DNA from 4 places in the Chitinophaga pinensis DSM 2588 genome. Region 3 is predicted to be linked to each of the others. Evidence: riboswitches for the same ligand, from Rfam matches in the RefSeq annotation. Region 3 holds a riboswitch; each other region holds the start of a gene.
The links. Region 3 has a riboswitch for cobalamin ahead of CPIN_RS19570 (DUF5074 domain-containing protein). Riboswitches for the same ligand answer to the same signal wherever they lie in the genome.

Region 1 (3,856 bases), 1.0 Mb from region 3:
TATCTCTGATCTGTGTAAAGCTTTAGGCGTTTCAAGTCCGCGGCATCCGTTGATCGCCGTCATCATCAATCATAACGAAATGAAACCGGACTCTCCATTAAGATACCTGTTGCATGATTTCTACATGGTCTCCTATAAAAGTACGATGAACGGCAAACTAAAATATGGACAAGGGTATTATGACTTTGATGAAGGTGGGTTAATATTTGTCGCGCCTAATCAACCACTATCTATAGTAGACGAAAGTGATCCATGCCAGGGTTACAGCCTGTTTTTCCATCCGGATATCATAGCGGGAAGTCATCTGGCCAAATCCATCAACAAATATGGTTTCTTCTCCTATAACATCAACGAGGCTTTACATCTGTCGGAAAAAGAACGACAGAAAATCTTACATCTCTTTGAAGAAATCCAGGATGAATTAGATACATCTATTGATGACATCAGTCAGGACCTGGTAGTCTCCTATATTGAAGTTTTACTGAACTACAGCAACCGGTATTACAAACGGCAATTCATTACAAGAAAGACCGTCAGCAGTCCGATTATAGAACAATTTGAAACACTGCTGAACACGTACTATACCGATGAAATGGGCCTGCAACATGGTATACCTACGGTGAAGTACTTTTCAGACCAACTGAACGTATCTTCCGGTTATCTGAGTGACCTGTTGCGCAACCTTACCGGACTGAACACACAACAGCATATTCATGCAAAGCTGATTGAAGCAGCTAAACAAAAACTCTCTACCACAGCGCTTACAGCGGCAGAAATCGCATATGAACTGGGATTTGAACATCCGCAGTCATTCAATAAACTCTTTAAAAGCAAGACGAACATGACGCCGCTACAGTTTCGCGAGGGACTTAAGTGAGTGAAGGTATCTGAAGATCGCTATTAATAAAAGAGGATGTCTGCCATATAGCAGACATCCTCTTTTATTGAATGATTATTGCAATACCGCCATATTAACCGGCAGTAATGATGAACAGTTTATAACTTCTCACACAAAAGGACATTATTCAGATAAAGATCCTTTCTGCGGGGCAAAATAGCCGCTAACACCATCGCATACAGGTTCATGGAACTATATACGACCAGACGGGCCAATGACCTTACAACCGGTATTTTACGGAAAACTGGTAGAATATGCTTCGCTACATAAGTAATCTTTAATTGCATAATCGTCTCTATGTTACCGCCGGTTTTATCTATCTGCAATACTTTAAAACCACTCTTTTCAAATAGGCTGCGCAATGCAAATTGCGTATAACGGGCATAATCGTTGGGTTCTTCATGCTCACAGATCGCAAACGGACAAGTGATCAGTATACGACCTCCTGATTTCATTACCCTATTGATCTCCAGCAAAATCTCTTCCAGGTTGAATACATGCTCAAATACCTCGGTACTGAACACTGCATCAAAATGCTGATCCGGGAAAGGCAGGTGTCTGCCATCATAGAAAACATCTACAGGCTCGTCATCATGCGGATGGCCTTCACTGTCATAATCCACACCGATATATTCATCCACAGAAAACAGACTCTTATAGGGTTTTGAACCACAGCCAAAATCCATTAAACGCCCTTTCAATTGAGGAATGTAAATAGTCAGCGCATTCAGGAGCGCCTTCCTTGTGAGATAGGCCGGATAGCGTATGTCCGGGTTAAAAGCGTAAGGTATTTGTCTGTCTGGCATCTGGTAAAAATAAAAATAATTTTCAATACGCAGCAGCTTACTGGAAAAAGGGAACACGCAAGGGCAAATTAAAAAAACGCTATATTTGCCCCGTTCAAGTTCTTTTTCTTTCCCCAACTTAAAAAGGTTCTGCTTAGCCGCAGATTAATAGGGAATCGTGTGTAAATCACGAACTGTCCCGCAACTGTAAGTAACACAATCAGTTGCTGCCAAAAAATATCCACTGTTCAGCCGAAGGCGGATGGGAAGGATGGTAGCAATGTTACAAGTCAGGAGACCTGCCTTTTTTATGCTGGCAATGCTTTCGTGGACTGAAGCAACGTCGAGAATGGAGGTGTATAGCCGGGGTGTAATAAACAATTACGCCCGTGGACTATTTGTGTATTTATACAAGCCTCCGGCCTTTTCTGTATAGCTGTACCCGATCGCATGGTAAAGTGCTGAAGAACATTTTTTTTATATTCTTCATCAACGCTATCAATGCAAATTTCTACAACAGGTAATGCCAGAACAGGTCATTATTACTTTTCTTTCTCTTTACAGGTTGTTTTTCTTTGTGCGCTTGTATGCATGGTGCATCCTTTTTTACAGGTGAACAAACTCCATGCACAATCGCAGACAAACGCAGCTCGTACCGGTGATTTGCGCGGACAGATCACTACAGAAACGGGGCAACCATTGGCGGATATCACCGTAAGACTACATGGCACCGGTCATGGTACAGTAACGGATACGGAGGGCCGCTTTACGTTTTCAAACATCCCTGAAGGGACATATACACTCGCAGCCAGCGGCGTAGGTTACCACACTGGTAAACACCCGGCTGTTGTCACCGGCGGACAAACAACCTCTCTCTCCTTTCAGCTGAACAGCCATACCGGCCAGCTATCGGAAGTAACAGTGAGTACCGCACAGGTATCCTCCTTTGCCGGTATTAATAAAATAGCGGTTCCTGTCAGAGACTTACCGCTGACCACCTCCGCAGTTTCTGCCCGTACACTTGAACAAAGAGGGACAGACGATCTGGGAGAAGCCATAAAAAACACGACAGGCGTACGTGCCAATACTACCTATGGCGGTTTCCAGCACTTCACTATCCGTGGTTTCAACAACTTTGTGTTACTCGTAGACGGTGTCAGAGATGAACGTCATAACATCTCTACCAGTGCCCCCAGTACGAACCTGGCTAATATTGAGCGTATTGAAGTACTGAAAGGACCCGCCTCTGTATTATTTGGGCATTCCGCACTGGGTGGTATCATTAACCTGGTACGCAAACGTCCTTCTAAGGAACAGAAAGCAGAATTCTCCGCCTCTTATGGCAGCTTTAATACCCGTCGTATGCGTGCTGGTGCAGGTGGTGCAATCAATAATAAACTCGCCTACAGAGTAGACGTCGGATTATCAGAAACAGATGGCTATCGCCAATCAGGCGTCAATACTAACAATGCTTATCTTGCCTTAGAATACACACCAACCTCGCGTGACAACTTCTATCTGAGTGTTGGCGCTAACAAAGACAAATATGATACAGATGCAGGTATTCCCGTAATGGAAGGCGGTAAGATCGCCCCGGGTATGAGCGTTGATACACGTTACAATGATCCCGCGGATTTCCTGAAGAATACCCGCTACGATTTCCAGCTGCGATATACGCATCAGTTCAACAGTAAACTCGTACTGTCTGACCAACTGTCTTACTCCTACGATAACATCGATTATCTTTCAACAGAGGAACTGACCTTCAACGAAGGAATGGACTCGCTGACACGTACCTCTCCCCTGTATTTTAATCATATCACCAAACCCCTGCAAAACCAGCTGGAGCTGACGTATACGACGCAAACAGGTAATATCGGGCATAAATTATTGTTTGGTTATTCCCTCAGCATCTTAGATCGTAAAACTTACAACGGTAATATTTCTGGTAGCGGACTTTATGCACAGATCGCGGTACAAAATCCGGTGCTGAGTCAGGGTAATATCGATTATTATCAGACACAGTACAGGGCGACAGAAGAGCAGGTACATGGCTTCTATGTACAGGAATGGCTGAAGTTATCGGATAAACTGAAAGCATTGGCGGGCCTCCGTTATGATCTCTTCAGGGGCACTTATTATACCAATAAGATAGACAGAACTCACCATGTAA
Region 2 (3,856 bases), 3.2 Mb from region 3:
CTGTAATAGAGAATCCTGTAATAATGTAACGAGTCCTAAGAGCATGAATAAATTTTTAACCTTGCAAAAGTATATATTTCAAATGCAACAAGGGAGGAAGATACCAATAATATGGTAAACATTTAACGTATGTTCCGGCAAAATATTGCCAATCAACGAACTAATTAGCTACGTTCTTCCCAAACCTGTGCCAGATGGACAATAGTTTGCACGGCTTTTTCCATGTCCTGGATACTCACATACTCATTTTTGCTGTGCAGGGCCATCTCACCAGTGAAGATATTCGGACAGGGTAAACCCATAAAAGAGAGTCTGGAACCGTCTGTTCCGCCACGGATGATCAGCCTTAAAGGCTCTACCCCTGCGCGTCGGATGGCTTCTTCTGCATTAGCTGTTACCTCCGGATGCAGGTCCAGCACTTCTCTCATATTGCGGTATTGCTGTGTAACGGTAAGGGTGGCGCTGGCCTGTGGATAACGGGCCATCACCGTATTCATAATATTACGCAGGAAGGCGGCATGATCTTCCAGTTTAGCCGTTATGAAGTCACGCAGTATAAAATCGATCTCCGCATGTTCTACGATACCGTGTATCCTTACCGGGTGAATAAAGCCCTGACGGTCTTCCGTAGTTTCGGGTGACAGACTGTCTTTCGGAAGCGCATCCACGATTTCGCTGGCTATCTTAATGGCACTCACCAATTTATCCTTGGCTGTACCCGGATGTACGCTAACACCGTTTATGGTGATCTTTGCGCCATCTGCAGAAAAGCTTTCATTCTCCAGTGAACCACGTTCACCACCATCTAATGTATAACCAAACTGCGCACCCAGGCGTTGCATATCCAGTTTTTCCACACCACGCCCTACCTCTTCATCCGGTGTAAACAGGATACGGATATCGCCATGTTTGATTTCAGGATGTGCCAGCAGGAACTGTGCGGCATCCATAATTTCAGCTACACCTGCTTTGTCATCTGCACCTAACAGCGTAGTTCCACTGGCGGTAATAATATCATCTCCTTTTTTAGAAACCAGGTAAGGATGCTCGGTAGCTCTGATCACCGTACCCTCTTCCGGCAAAGCAATATCGCCTCCGTCATACTGACGATGAACAATTGGTTTTACATCTTTACCACTACAATCGCTGGAGGTATCCATGTGAGAACAGAAACAGATAACAGGCACCTGTTTATCTGTATTACCGGGGATCGTGGCAAACACATAACCATGTTCATCCATGATGGCATCTTTGATGCCCATTTCCTGTAACTCGCTGACCAGCAGGCGGCCAAGATCTTTCTGCTTTTCTGTGGAAGGAAAGGTCTTGCTGAGTGGATCTGATTGTGTATCTATCTGTACATAGCGCATAAAGCGCTCAGTTACCGTGTATTTATAATTATTGAACATATTGCAAACGTAAGGAATTTCGGATTCCGGCAAATAAGTACAGCCCGTTTTCTATGTCCGGCAGAAAAAATCACTGTTTAAATCGCAATTCTGATCCAAAACAGTACAATCATCTACATGAAGATCTATATAAGAACAAAACACCAAATAAAAATACTTTATAATAATTTTGTTCCACAATACTAAGTTTGCACAGAAAATAAACAAGGTTACTTATATTGTTGTGGAACTTAAATGCCACTCAATAACTGTTTGCGGTGTTCTTCCGGTAAAAAAGAAGGAATTAAAAAGGAACCGTGTGTAAATCACGGGCTGACGCGCAACTGTAAGTAACCTCCCGGGTTATGGCCGGCATATGTCCATTGTCGGGTACGTCTGCAGACGTACAGACGAGAAGGACGGTCATAACTGTTACAAGCCAGGATACTTGCCACAGACAGATTGATGTATGCTTTCGCGAATATGGAGCAGTCATCAGGTTATCAGCGCCGGCACTCTATTGTTGACATCCCGTCAGCGATCTGCCGCCTGTCCCTGCCCTTCTCATTCCCGTATCGCATACCTGCAGTAAGTCTCCTATTATTTCACTCCTTTAAAAACATGCAAGTATGCAAACCAACATTCTTGGCTATCCGCGTATTGGTAGCAACCGGGAATTGAAGAAGGCCAATGAAGCCTATTGGACCGGAAAGATCTCCCTTGAAAAATTACAGCTTACCGCCAGACAGTTACGCCGACAGAACTGGGAGACATTACATCAGGCAGGAATTGACCTGATTCCTTCAAATGATTTCTCTTATTACGATCAGATACTTGATATGTGTATCATGACCGGCGCTATACCTGCCCGTTTCCAGGCATTAAAGGAAAGTCTTGTTACACCGAGCAGTCCGGAGCTGTATTTCGCGATGGCACGTGGCTATCAGAAAAACGGATTTGATGCAACGGCCATGGAAATGACTAAATGGTTTGATACCAACTATCATTACCTGGTACCTGAATTTGATGCTTCACAGGAATTCAGTCTGCTGTACAATAAATGCCTGGAAGAATTCAAAGAAGCACAGGCGATCGGCATCCATACCAAACCTGTATTGGTAGGTCCTGTCAGCTTCCTGCTCCTGGGAAAAATAAAAGAGGAATCCTTACAGCTGCCAGCCTTGCTGGATAAACTATTACCGGTATACATCCAAGTATTACAATCACTTTACCAGGCAGGCGCTACCTGGATACAGATAGATGAACCTACCCTTGTACTGGACCTGACACCGGCACAACAGGACCTCTTCCTGCAGGCATATGCGAAGATCAGAAAAGCAGTTCCTGCACTGAAACTTCTGCTGACTACCTACTTTGGCGGATTACAGGATAATACAGCCCTGACCACACAGTTGCCGGTAGATGCTTTACATATAGACCTGGTCAGAGCGCCGGAACAACTGGATACTTTACTGGCGGCTTTACCTGCCGGTTTACAACTTTCTGTAGGTGTTGTGAATGGTCGTAACATATGGAAAAACAACTACGATACGTCCCTCCTGCTGATTAATAAGGCGATTGCAGCCCTTGGAAGAGAACGAGTACTCATAGCGACTTCCTGTTCACTGCTGCATACACCTTATGATCTTGAACTGGAAACAGACGAATCCGTACTTACACCACAGATCAAAAACTGGATGGCTTTTGCAAAACAGAAAGTGTATGAAGTGATCGCGTTGAAAGATATTCTGAATGGTCATGATGAATTGCTGCTGCAAACAAACCAGCACACCATGCAGGAAAGAGCAACAGCTGCTATTATTCATAAACCAGCTGTTAAAGCGCGCCTGGCAGCCCTGACGCCTGCAGATGCAGCACGTAAAAGCATATTCACTGCCCGTCAGAAAGCACAGGAAGAAGTATTGCAATTGCCGCTGTTTCCTACAACGACAATCGGCTCTTTTCCGCAAACAGAAGATATCAGAAAGCTACGCGCCGATCTGAAAAAAGGAGATATTACAAAAGAAGGATACGATACAGCTATTCGTAAAGCCATACAGGATTCTGTACAGTTACAGGAAAGCCTGCGCATAGACGTACTGGTACATGGAGAGTTTGAGCGTAATGACATGGTGGAATACTTTGGTGAGCAACTGGAAGGATTTGTATTCACAAAAAACGGCTGGGTACAGAGCTATGGTTCCCGATGCGTAAAACCACCGGTGATATATGGCGATGTGCAACGTAGTACACCGATGACAGTTGAATGGAGCAGTTATGCACAATCGCTGACAAACAAACCGATGAAAGGAATGCTGACAGGCCCTGTTACCATTCTTCAATGGTCTTTTGTAAGAGATGATCAGCCACGTGCTGAAACCACATTACAGATAGCATTGGCTATCCGGGATGAAGTGGTGGATCTTGAACAGGCAGGCATCCGGGTAATACAGGTGGACGAACCTGCT
Region 3 (3,856 bases):
CTCACTTCTTCTTTGCTGACATTCACCGCACCGGCGATCTGCGCACCTTTTATCTTTTGCCAGGCAACATTCACCGCACCACCGATCTGTGTTCCGTCAACTGTGTCCCGTCCAAAGTTAATAGCCCCGGAGATCTGGGCGCCGTTCATAACCCCCATCGTACTATTCAGGACACCGCCGATCTGTGTACCCTTAATATTTCCCCCCGCAAGATTAACAGCGCCGGAGATCTGTGCGCCTTTTATGGGCCCACCCGTACTATTCAGTATACCGCCGATCTGCATACCATTGCCACCACTACCGGACCGGTTGTAGACGCCGCCGATCTGTGCGCCACGGAAATCGTATTTCAGGATATTACTAACCCCGCCTACCTGTAAGCCCTTCAGTGAGTCCATAATGTGATTATGTATGCCCCCCACCTGTACGCCGCTGAAATGTCCGCCTACTATATTAAAGACGCCGGCTACCTGTACCCACTTGACAGCTTTCTGGTCAATATTGAAGATGCCGGCTATTTCGACACCACTCAGACCGGCGGTATAGCCACCTATCAGGTTCATGGAAAATTTATTTACCACCTGCGAACCCAACTTTCCATGTGTGCCTAAAGCAGGTAAGAGGGAGTATTGATAGGGTTGGCGGGTAAAGAAGTCACTCAGGTTCAAACTCTGCATCCGCTGTTTGGAAGACAGGAAGAAACGGCCAAAGAAAGTCTGTTCTACATGTGTATGTTGATTGACGTCTACTATTGATAATTGTATAGGGGCTGCGGGTTTGATAGTGGCGTTCATTTCCTGGTCATGCCCGCCAGGTACCAGCATGATGGTGTCGCGGTACAGTTCCTTGCTGACGGTCAGCATGGCCGCGGTTCTTTCCTTTTCACGGAGACGCAGCCTGAAATACCCCTGATCATCGGTTAGGGTAGAGATCAGCTGTACGCCTTCATAGACACTGGCATTCACGATAGGACGCCCGGTGGTGGCGTCTTTGATTTGTCCGCTGACTACATACCACTTCTCTTTTGAAGAGGTGCCGGGTTGTATAATGATCTGATTACCGATCTCGCGGAACTGGAAATTGCCCTGAAACAATATGTCGAGCACTTGTTTGACAGAGCGATTGCTGACATTGACCGTCACCAGGCTATCATCATGAATAAATTCCTTGACATAAGAGAAATGGAAATCCCCCTGCATACTGATATCGTCCAGTACAGCAGCCAGGGGTTTGCGGTCTGCGATGACTGAGACGGTTTTGTTAAGCAGGCTTTGGGCATAGCTGGAGTAGCTCCCGAAGAGGAATGCTACTATCAGAAATAGTTGTTTCAACAGAACAGTTTTGAATTTGCGGCAAGATACTACGTATTTTTCTTTTTGGATATTTACTGCTCATACAGTAGGTTTGTGCCGCATTTGGTTTCGCCTGAAGGCGAATTAATAGGGAATCCGGTGTAACTCCGGAGCTATCCCCGTAGCTGTAATCCTGTATCGCAATACGCGTTCGTTTTTTCCGGTATACTCTTCAAAGCCACTGTCCGCCCCAGGCGGAACGGGAAGGCCCGGGAAAAGCAGGAGAGCCAGAAGACCTGCCAGTTGCAACAGCTATATCGTGTCTTCGGGTGAAAAGCGCTGATGTTGTAATAGCCTTTAGGCTTATTTCAAGTAGTTTAAAAGTCCGCTGAAGATATGCCCCAAATAGACGGTTTGACTGCCGTTTAGTAAAAATTATTGTCCAGACTAAACTTATCTATTGTAATAAAAATTCGATGTATGTATAAAAATTTACGCCTCTGGTTATTAGGTGGTCTGTTACTAGCCGCTGCCTGTAAAACGGATGATGATGTAGTCATCCCATCAAAGTATGGCACCGGCTTTCTGATGGTAACGGAAGGTAACTATGGTACAAGAGCAGGGGATCTTAACTTCTTTGACTATGACAAGGATACGGTAATAGAATACGTCTACAGCGCTGAAAATCCCGGTAAAACATTAGGTCCGAATACCAGTACCATGGAGTTTGGTACCGTTTATAATAATAAAATATATCTTGTTGGTAAATACGGCGCTCCAATGGTCGTGCTGGATGCCAAAACATTAAAAGAAACCAATCGTATCGAGTCTTTGCCGGGCGATGATGGCCGTTCATTTGTCGGTGTGGATGAAACAAGAGGTTTGCTAAGTACCAGCACCGGCGTTTTCCCCGTAAACCTGACTAACCTTACGCTCGGCACGGCCATTCCAGGGGTAACAGGAGAAGTAACAGATATGTTCAGAAGTGGCAATCATATTTTTCTCCTGTCTGTGAACGATGGTATCGTGGTACTCAATACCAATGACTACAGTGTCGCAAAGAAACTCGGTACAGCAGTATCTGGCTTTGTACAAAGCCAGGACGGTAGCGTATGGGCGGCTTCGAAAACACAGCTGAAAAAGATCAATGCCGGTGCATTGTCTGTAGACAGCATCACCACCAATTTCCCGGTGTATTACAATGAATTTACCTACAATAGCAGCTCGATGGTAGCATCTACCACTGAAAATGCGATCTATATAATCTCCGGTAACAATAAAGTCTATAAATATCTTCCGGGACAGGCAGCATCTCTGAATACGCCATTTATCACATTGCCTTCAGGACAGTACTTCTTCGGAAAGGGTATCTGGTTTGATCGTATCAGAAATATACTGGTGCTGAACAGTAATGCGAATCTGTATGGCGCTGATATTAATAACCAGCTGTATATACATAGTGCGGCAAATGGCGCGCTGCTGCACGCAACGAGTTACAAGGGGTATTTCTTCCCGGGCATGATAATCAATTAGGAATTAGGAATTAAGAATTAAGAATTGGTTAGCCTTCCAGAAGAAAGGACGTTCCTAATATCAATATGGGCCGGCGTGGTATTCAGCTTAGAATGCACCCGAGGCGTCAATAAATGATAAATTCTTAATTCTTAATTCTTAATTCTTAATTCTTAATTCTTAATTCCTAATTCTTAATTCCTAATTCTTAACTGGGAGCTTTTGTAGTTAAAACAACATTTAATTGACTTACCGTCTTCTTATACTTCTTTCCTTTCTGCCGCTATCTCTGTTTGCACAGGATAAGGCGAAGCCGGCATCCGCAGCAGCAGTACCAAAAGATACTGCTGCTGCCCGGATGCTACAGGGCGTTACCATTTTTTCCAGTAAGAATAATTCCGTTTCTCCTGTACAGACACTGAGCGGTGTTGCGCTGGAGAAGATGAATAGCCTGTCTGTGGCTGACGCCGTACGCTTCTTTTCAGGGGTACAGCTGAAAGATTACGGTGGCTTAGGTGGACTCAAAACCCTGAACGTACGCAGTATGGGAACGAACCATGTGGGCGTATTTTATGACGGTATACAATTGGGCAACGCGCAGAACGGTACCGTGGATCTGGGGCGTTTTTCGCTGGATAATATAGAACAGATCGATCTTTATAATGCGCAGAAAGGCGCTATTCTTCAACCTGCAAAAGGATTTTCTGCAGCTTCCTCCATTTATCTGCAATCCAGGAAACCGATTTTTCATGAAGGAGAAACCACGCATGGCAAAGTAGCTATTAAGACCGGTTCGTTCGGTATGGTCAACCCCTCGGTACGACTGGAACAAAAGATCTCCAGTAACCTGTCAGCAGTTATCAGCAGTGAATGGCTGCATGGCAATGGCCGGTATAAATTCAGGTACACCAATGGTACCTATGATACGACCGCTGTCAGGGAAAATGCCGGTATAGACGCTTCCCGCGTAGAAGGGGGGCTCTACGGGCAGTTTAAAGACAGCAGTACCTGGCACGCGAAAGTTTATTATTACAATTCCACCCGCGGACTGC
Region 4 (3,856 bases), 2.8 Mb from region 3:
TGATCTGTTCCGAGTACAACATAACCGCCGAAGCCACCGAGGGAGATCATGCCATTTGTATTCAGCTGTTCCTGCGCTTTTGCGATCATTTCTTTATCTGTGTTACCTTCTTCCCAGGGAGGCAGACCGTTGGTGAACTGTCCTGGCGCGGGGAAGTAATCAAACACCGTTACAGCGCCTGTGTACGTCTTTCCCGTCACTTTTACAGTAATCTGTTGCTGTGTGCTGCCGGCGTTATTTTTTGCGGTAAAGGTGAGCGTAAAGGTGCCTGCATCACCGAATGCATACAGCAGATTTTTTGCTGTACTGATGGTATCATTATTCAATACCCAGGTGTAGGTGGTAGAGACGGAATCGCTTACTACGGCGGGGTTTACTTTGAACCATTTCCTGTTATCCACCGCGAAACCGCCGTCGGGAGTGGTAATGGTGATTTTAGGCGCTTCGGCAGGCGGTTGTTGTACATCTTCATCTTTCGAACAACTGCTGATGATAAGCGTAATCGCTGTTGCAGCGAGTAGAATTTTTCGCATGATAATCTTTTTTGTTAAATGGTAAATGACTCCGTGTCTCTTCTATCAGGTGATGAAGAAACACGGAGGGTTTATGAGTTAATGAAATACGGGCATGGCAGGGAAGTACCAGCCATTGAAGACATTTGAGTTAATCAGTGCACCAGTGCTTGCGTTGTAGCGGAGGACCGTGTTAACGCTACCGGTAAATGGCCCATTGACGGTGGTTACGACGAGTGTATTGTTACTCTTGTCGTAGGCAGTACCTGCGCCGTAGAAGTATTGTCCGGATGGCAGTGTAATGAACGGTGTAGACAGTGAAGCGGTGTTACCGATAACGTAACGATAGAGCGTGGTGCCACCCATGAAGCCATTGTTACGTACGATAAAAATGCTGCTGTCTGTCGTAGAAGACGTAATCGCGGAATGGCGCCATGCCCCCCATGGAGATGGTGTGGAGAATGGCAGTTTAACGGCGCTACGTGCCAGGGTAGTGGAGTTGATACGGATCAGGGAGTCTGTGTTAGCGGCATATACTGCGCCGTCTTTACCCAGTGCAAAACAAAGGTTTGCCGTACCGAAGGAACGTGCTACTGTGAGTGAGGAAGCGTTGTAGGCGACGATACCTTCTGTTTGTGCATGTACAAAGATATAATTGCCTGCTTTGATCATATCGCCGCTATAGCTGCTGATACCAGGCAGTTTGGCGCCGGCAGTGAGTCCGGGGAGGGCAATCGGATATACGCCACCGCTGGTGGTGAGTAAGCCTTTGGTACTGTCAAGTCCGAGGAAGGCGTGTCCGTCATTGTCGGGCATAGTCGTCAGCCGGGCTGTTTCCACCATGGTGTTAGCGTCTGTTACAACCAGCGGACCGCCAGCTTTGACAACGATGTACATTTTGTTTCTGAACGTAGTGGCGAACTGTAAAGTACTGGTAGCGCCACCTAATGTTTTGCCGGGGTTTGCGGCTGCGTAAATGTTGAGTCGCAGGGTATCGGCACTGTAGTCGTAGAAGTGCAGGTCACCGGAACCGTGTCCGTACCAGCCTTCATTGGCGATAAAGAAGCCGTTCGCGAAACCGGTAGCAGCGATGGCATTGTTAGCTGCGATAGCGGGCAGGGACAGTTGTTCTGTTTCATCTTTTCTGCATGCGTGCAGTAAAGGCAGTAGTGCTACGAGTACGAGCAGGTAATGTTTGATTTTCATATAAAGGGTTGAGTGATTAAGCACATCCATACCCTTCATTCAATGATGCGACCGAGTTTGAAATGTAGTCATACGTATGCCTGTCTACTGTTGATAACGGCATAGGTGGGAATACGTATCAATCATCTCTTACACACACGGTATGTATGTGATATGGTCATACGTATGCCTGTCAGCTGTTGTTAGCAGCATAGGCGGGCGTACGAATCAACAATCACATTACACACGGCAACAATTGCGGTGTACATGTAACATGGCGTATATGTATGCCTGTTTGCTACAGATAGTGGCACAGGAGCATACATATAACAATCACATCACACACACGACAGCTAATGCAGTATGCGCAAAGGGGGTAAATAAACACCAGAAAAGAATATAGAACCTTTACAGGCTACACTCTTCGCCTTTCACCCGAAAGCGCTTGAATGAAGTTGCAAGGGGCAGGTCTTCTGGCTCCCTGATGTTCCGGTGGCCTTCCCGTCCGCCTGAGGCGAGACAGTGGCAAAGAGAGAACCGAAATGATACTCAGGTTACAGCTACGGGGATAGCTCCGGTTTTGCACCGGATTCCCTTTTAATGCCCGGAGTGCGGGCAACCATTTGCAGGAGCGAAAGTACGGAAAAGAATTAAGAATTAGGTGATAGCCATACAGGAGATGGGAGAAGTCACAATAAATGTGCGTTCCGTTTTGTGGTATGAATAAAAAAGCGTCCGCTGTTGGCAGGACGTTTTTTTTATAATTTTTTAAGTTCTGATTGCTATCTGATGATAGTGGCATTTTGCGACAGCAGTTCTTTACCGTCTTTGGTGATCTTTACAAGGGCTGGCGGAGCCTCTTTTTCGCCTAATACGGTGAATACGCATTCGTAGGTGTAGCCATTGTTGACGAATTCGTAGTAATGATTACCACCTGTACCTTCAAAGACAACTTTGCCACCATCTATTACGAGGTCAGGCGTCTCATTCATCTTGCTTTGTAATTTCCAGGAAGAATAGCGATACTGGTCTTTTCCCATATTATCGATCCTGATGCGGAACTTTTGTGTTTCCAGCAGGTACACCGGTCGTTTATATTTTCTGACTGATTTGTCCAGTTCTTTTTTATCGCTGGAGATCAGTGCGGCTTGTTTTCTTTTTTCAATAGTGGATTGATAATTCACTGCAATCAGTTTACCATTATCATCCAGCCATACTTTACCGTGTTCAAGCATTATGCCACGCCATCCCATTGCTATCCAGTCTTTATCTGGTTTGGAATTGACGATTGCTTTTATGAGTGATTCATCAAAGATCTCGTTATATCTCTCCAGGAATTCTTCCTTTGTTTTTACCGGTGGGATAGGTGCATCTCTTCTTAGGGGGAATGCTACTTTAGCAGCCAGTGCTTCCTTGTTTTGTTGTTTTACGTTGCTGATAAATTCGGCAATTACTTTCTGATGTTCAGCTGTTGTTTCCTGTGCCTGTACTGCCACAAAACTGGTGGCCAGTAATAAGATGGCGATGAATACTCTTTTCATAAGTTCGTTTGTGGGTAGTTAACAGAAATGGATCTTTTCCACTGCAAGGTAAATTATTCTTCTATGCAACGTATAGCGTGTTTCCCTGGTATTTCTCATTCGGGAAAACTACGTCACTTTGACAGTGTTTTGTGCTCGTAGTTTCGGAATTCCGGAAGTAAATTGGCCCGTAGTTATAAGCTAGTGTATGTGTTTTGTGTTGACTATTATAATGTTATGGTTTGATTGTCCTGAATGCCCCTCATTTTCTGAAAAATAGGCTTGATACGATATATACATGCTTTATATACGGCGTATATACGACGCATCTATACTGGATCTCCCTATGACGCGTAAATCAGGTCAATCTGGCAGCATCAGAGATACTTACCCAGTAGGGTGATCCCTTCGGTCAACTGTTCTTCTGAAAGTGACCCATAGCTCAGTCTGAGACCGTTGACAGGTTGATCGATGCTATAAGTGTCGGGAGGGATGATGCTGACGCCTTTGACTTTTAGTTTGTCCAATACCTCAGTCCAGTTGATATCTTTTTCCGGGGTCAGCCAGAAGGCAAGTCCGCCTTCAGGAAGTGTATAACTCACTTTATCACCTATTTGTTTTTCCAGCAGTGCTGCAGTG

Region 1: another riboswitch for cobalamin. It lies ahead of CPIN_RS15585 (TonB-dependent siderophore receptor); the one in region 3 lies ahead of CPIN_RS19570 (DUF5074 domain-containing protein).
Region 2: another riboswitch for cobalamin. It lies ahead of metE (5-methyltetrahydropteroyltriglutamate--homocysteine S-methyltransferase); the one in region 3 lies ahead of CPIN_RS19570 (DUF5074 domain-containing protein).
Region 4: another riboswitch for cobalamin. It lies ahead of CPIN_RS29945 (DUF5074 domain-containing protein); the one in region 3 lies ahead of CPIN_RS19570 (DUF5074 domain-containing protein).

Annotation. Positions count from the first base shown of each region.
Region 1 covers NC_013132.1:3,863,368-3,867,223, reverse strand. The annotation lists gene CPIN_RS15595 (helix-turn-helix domain-containing protein) at 1-877, shown strand, start outside; gene CPIN_RS15590 (class I SAM-dependent methyltransferase) at 997-1,704, opposite strand; cobalamin riboswitch at 1,812-2,004, shown strand; gene CPIN_RS15585 (TonB-dependent siderophore receptor) at 2,185-3,856, shown strand, end outside.
Region 2 covers NC_013132.1:8,139,494-8,143,349, forward strand. The annotation lists gene CPIN_RS32050 (MotA/TolQ/ExbB proton channel family protein) at 1-45, opposite strand, end outside; gene pepT (peptidase T) at 165-1,409, opposite strand; cobalamin riboswitch at 1,648-1,858, shown strand; gene metE (5-methyltetrahydropteroyltriglutamate--homocysteine S-methyltransferase) at 2,018-3,856, shown strand, end outside.
Region 3 covers NC_013132.1:4,895,080-4,898,935, forward strand. The annotation lists gene CPIN_RS19565 (STN and carboxypeptidase regulatory-like domain-containing protein) at 1-1,331, opposite strand, end outside; cobalamin riboswitch at 1,400-1,610, shown strand; gene CPIN_RS19570 (DUF5074 domain-containing protein) at 1,773-2,825, shown strand; gene CPIN_RS19575 (TonB-dependent receptor) at 3,049-3,856, shown strand, end outside.
Region 4 covers NC_013132.1:7,651,006-7,654,861, reverse strand. The annotation lists gene CPIN_RS29950 (PKD domain-containing protein) at 1-533, opposite strand, end outside; gene CPIN_RS29945 (DUF5074 domain-containing protein) at 612-1,718, opposite strand; cobalamin riboswitch at 2,144-2,336, opposite strand; gene CPIN_RS29940 (hypothetical protein) at 2,480-3,238, opposite strand; gene pdxR (MocR-like pyridoxine biosynthesis transcription factor PdxR) at 3,595-3,856, opposite strand, start outside.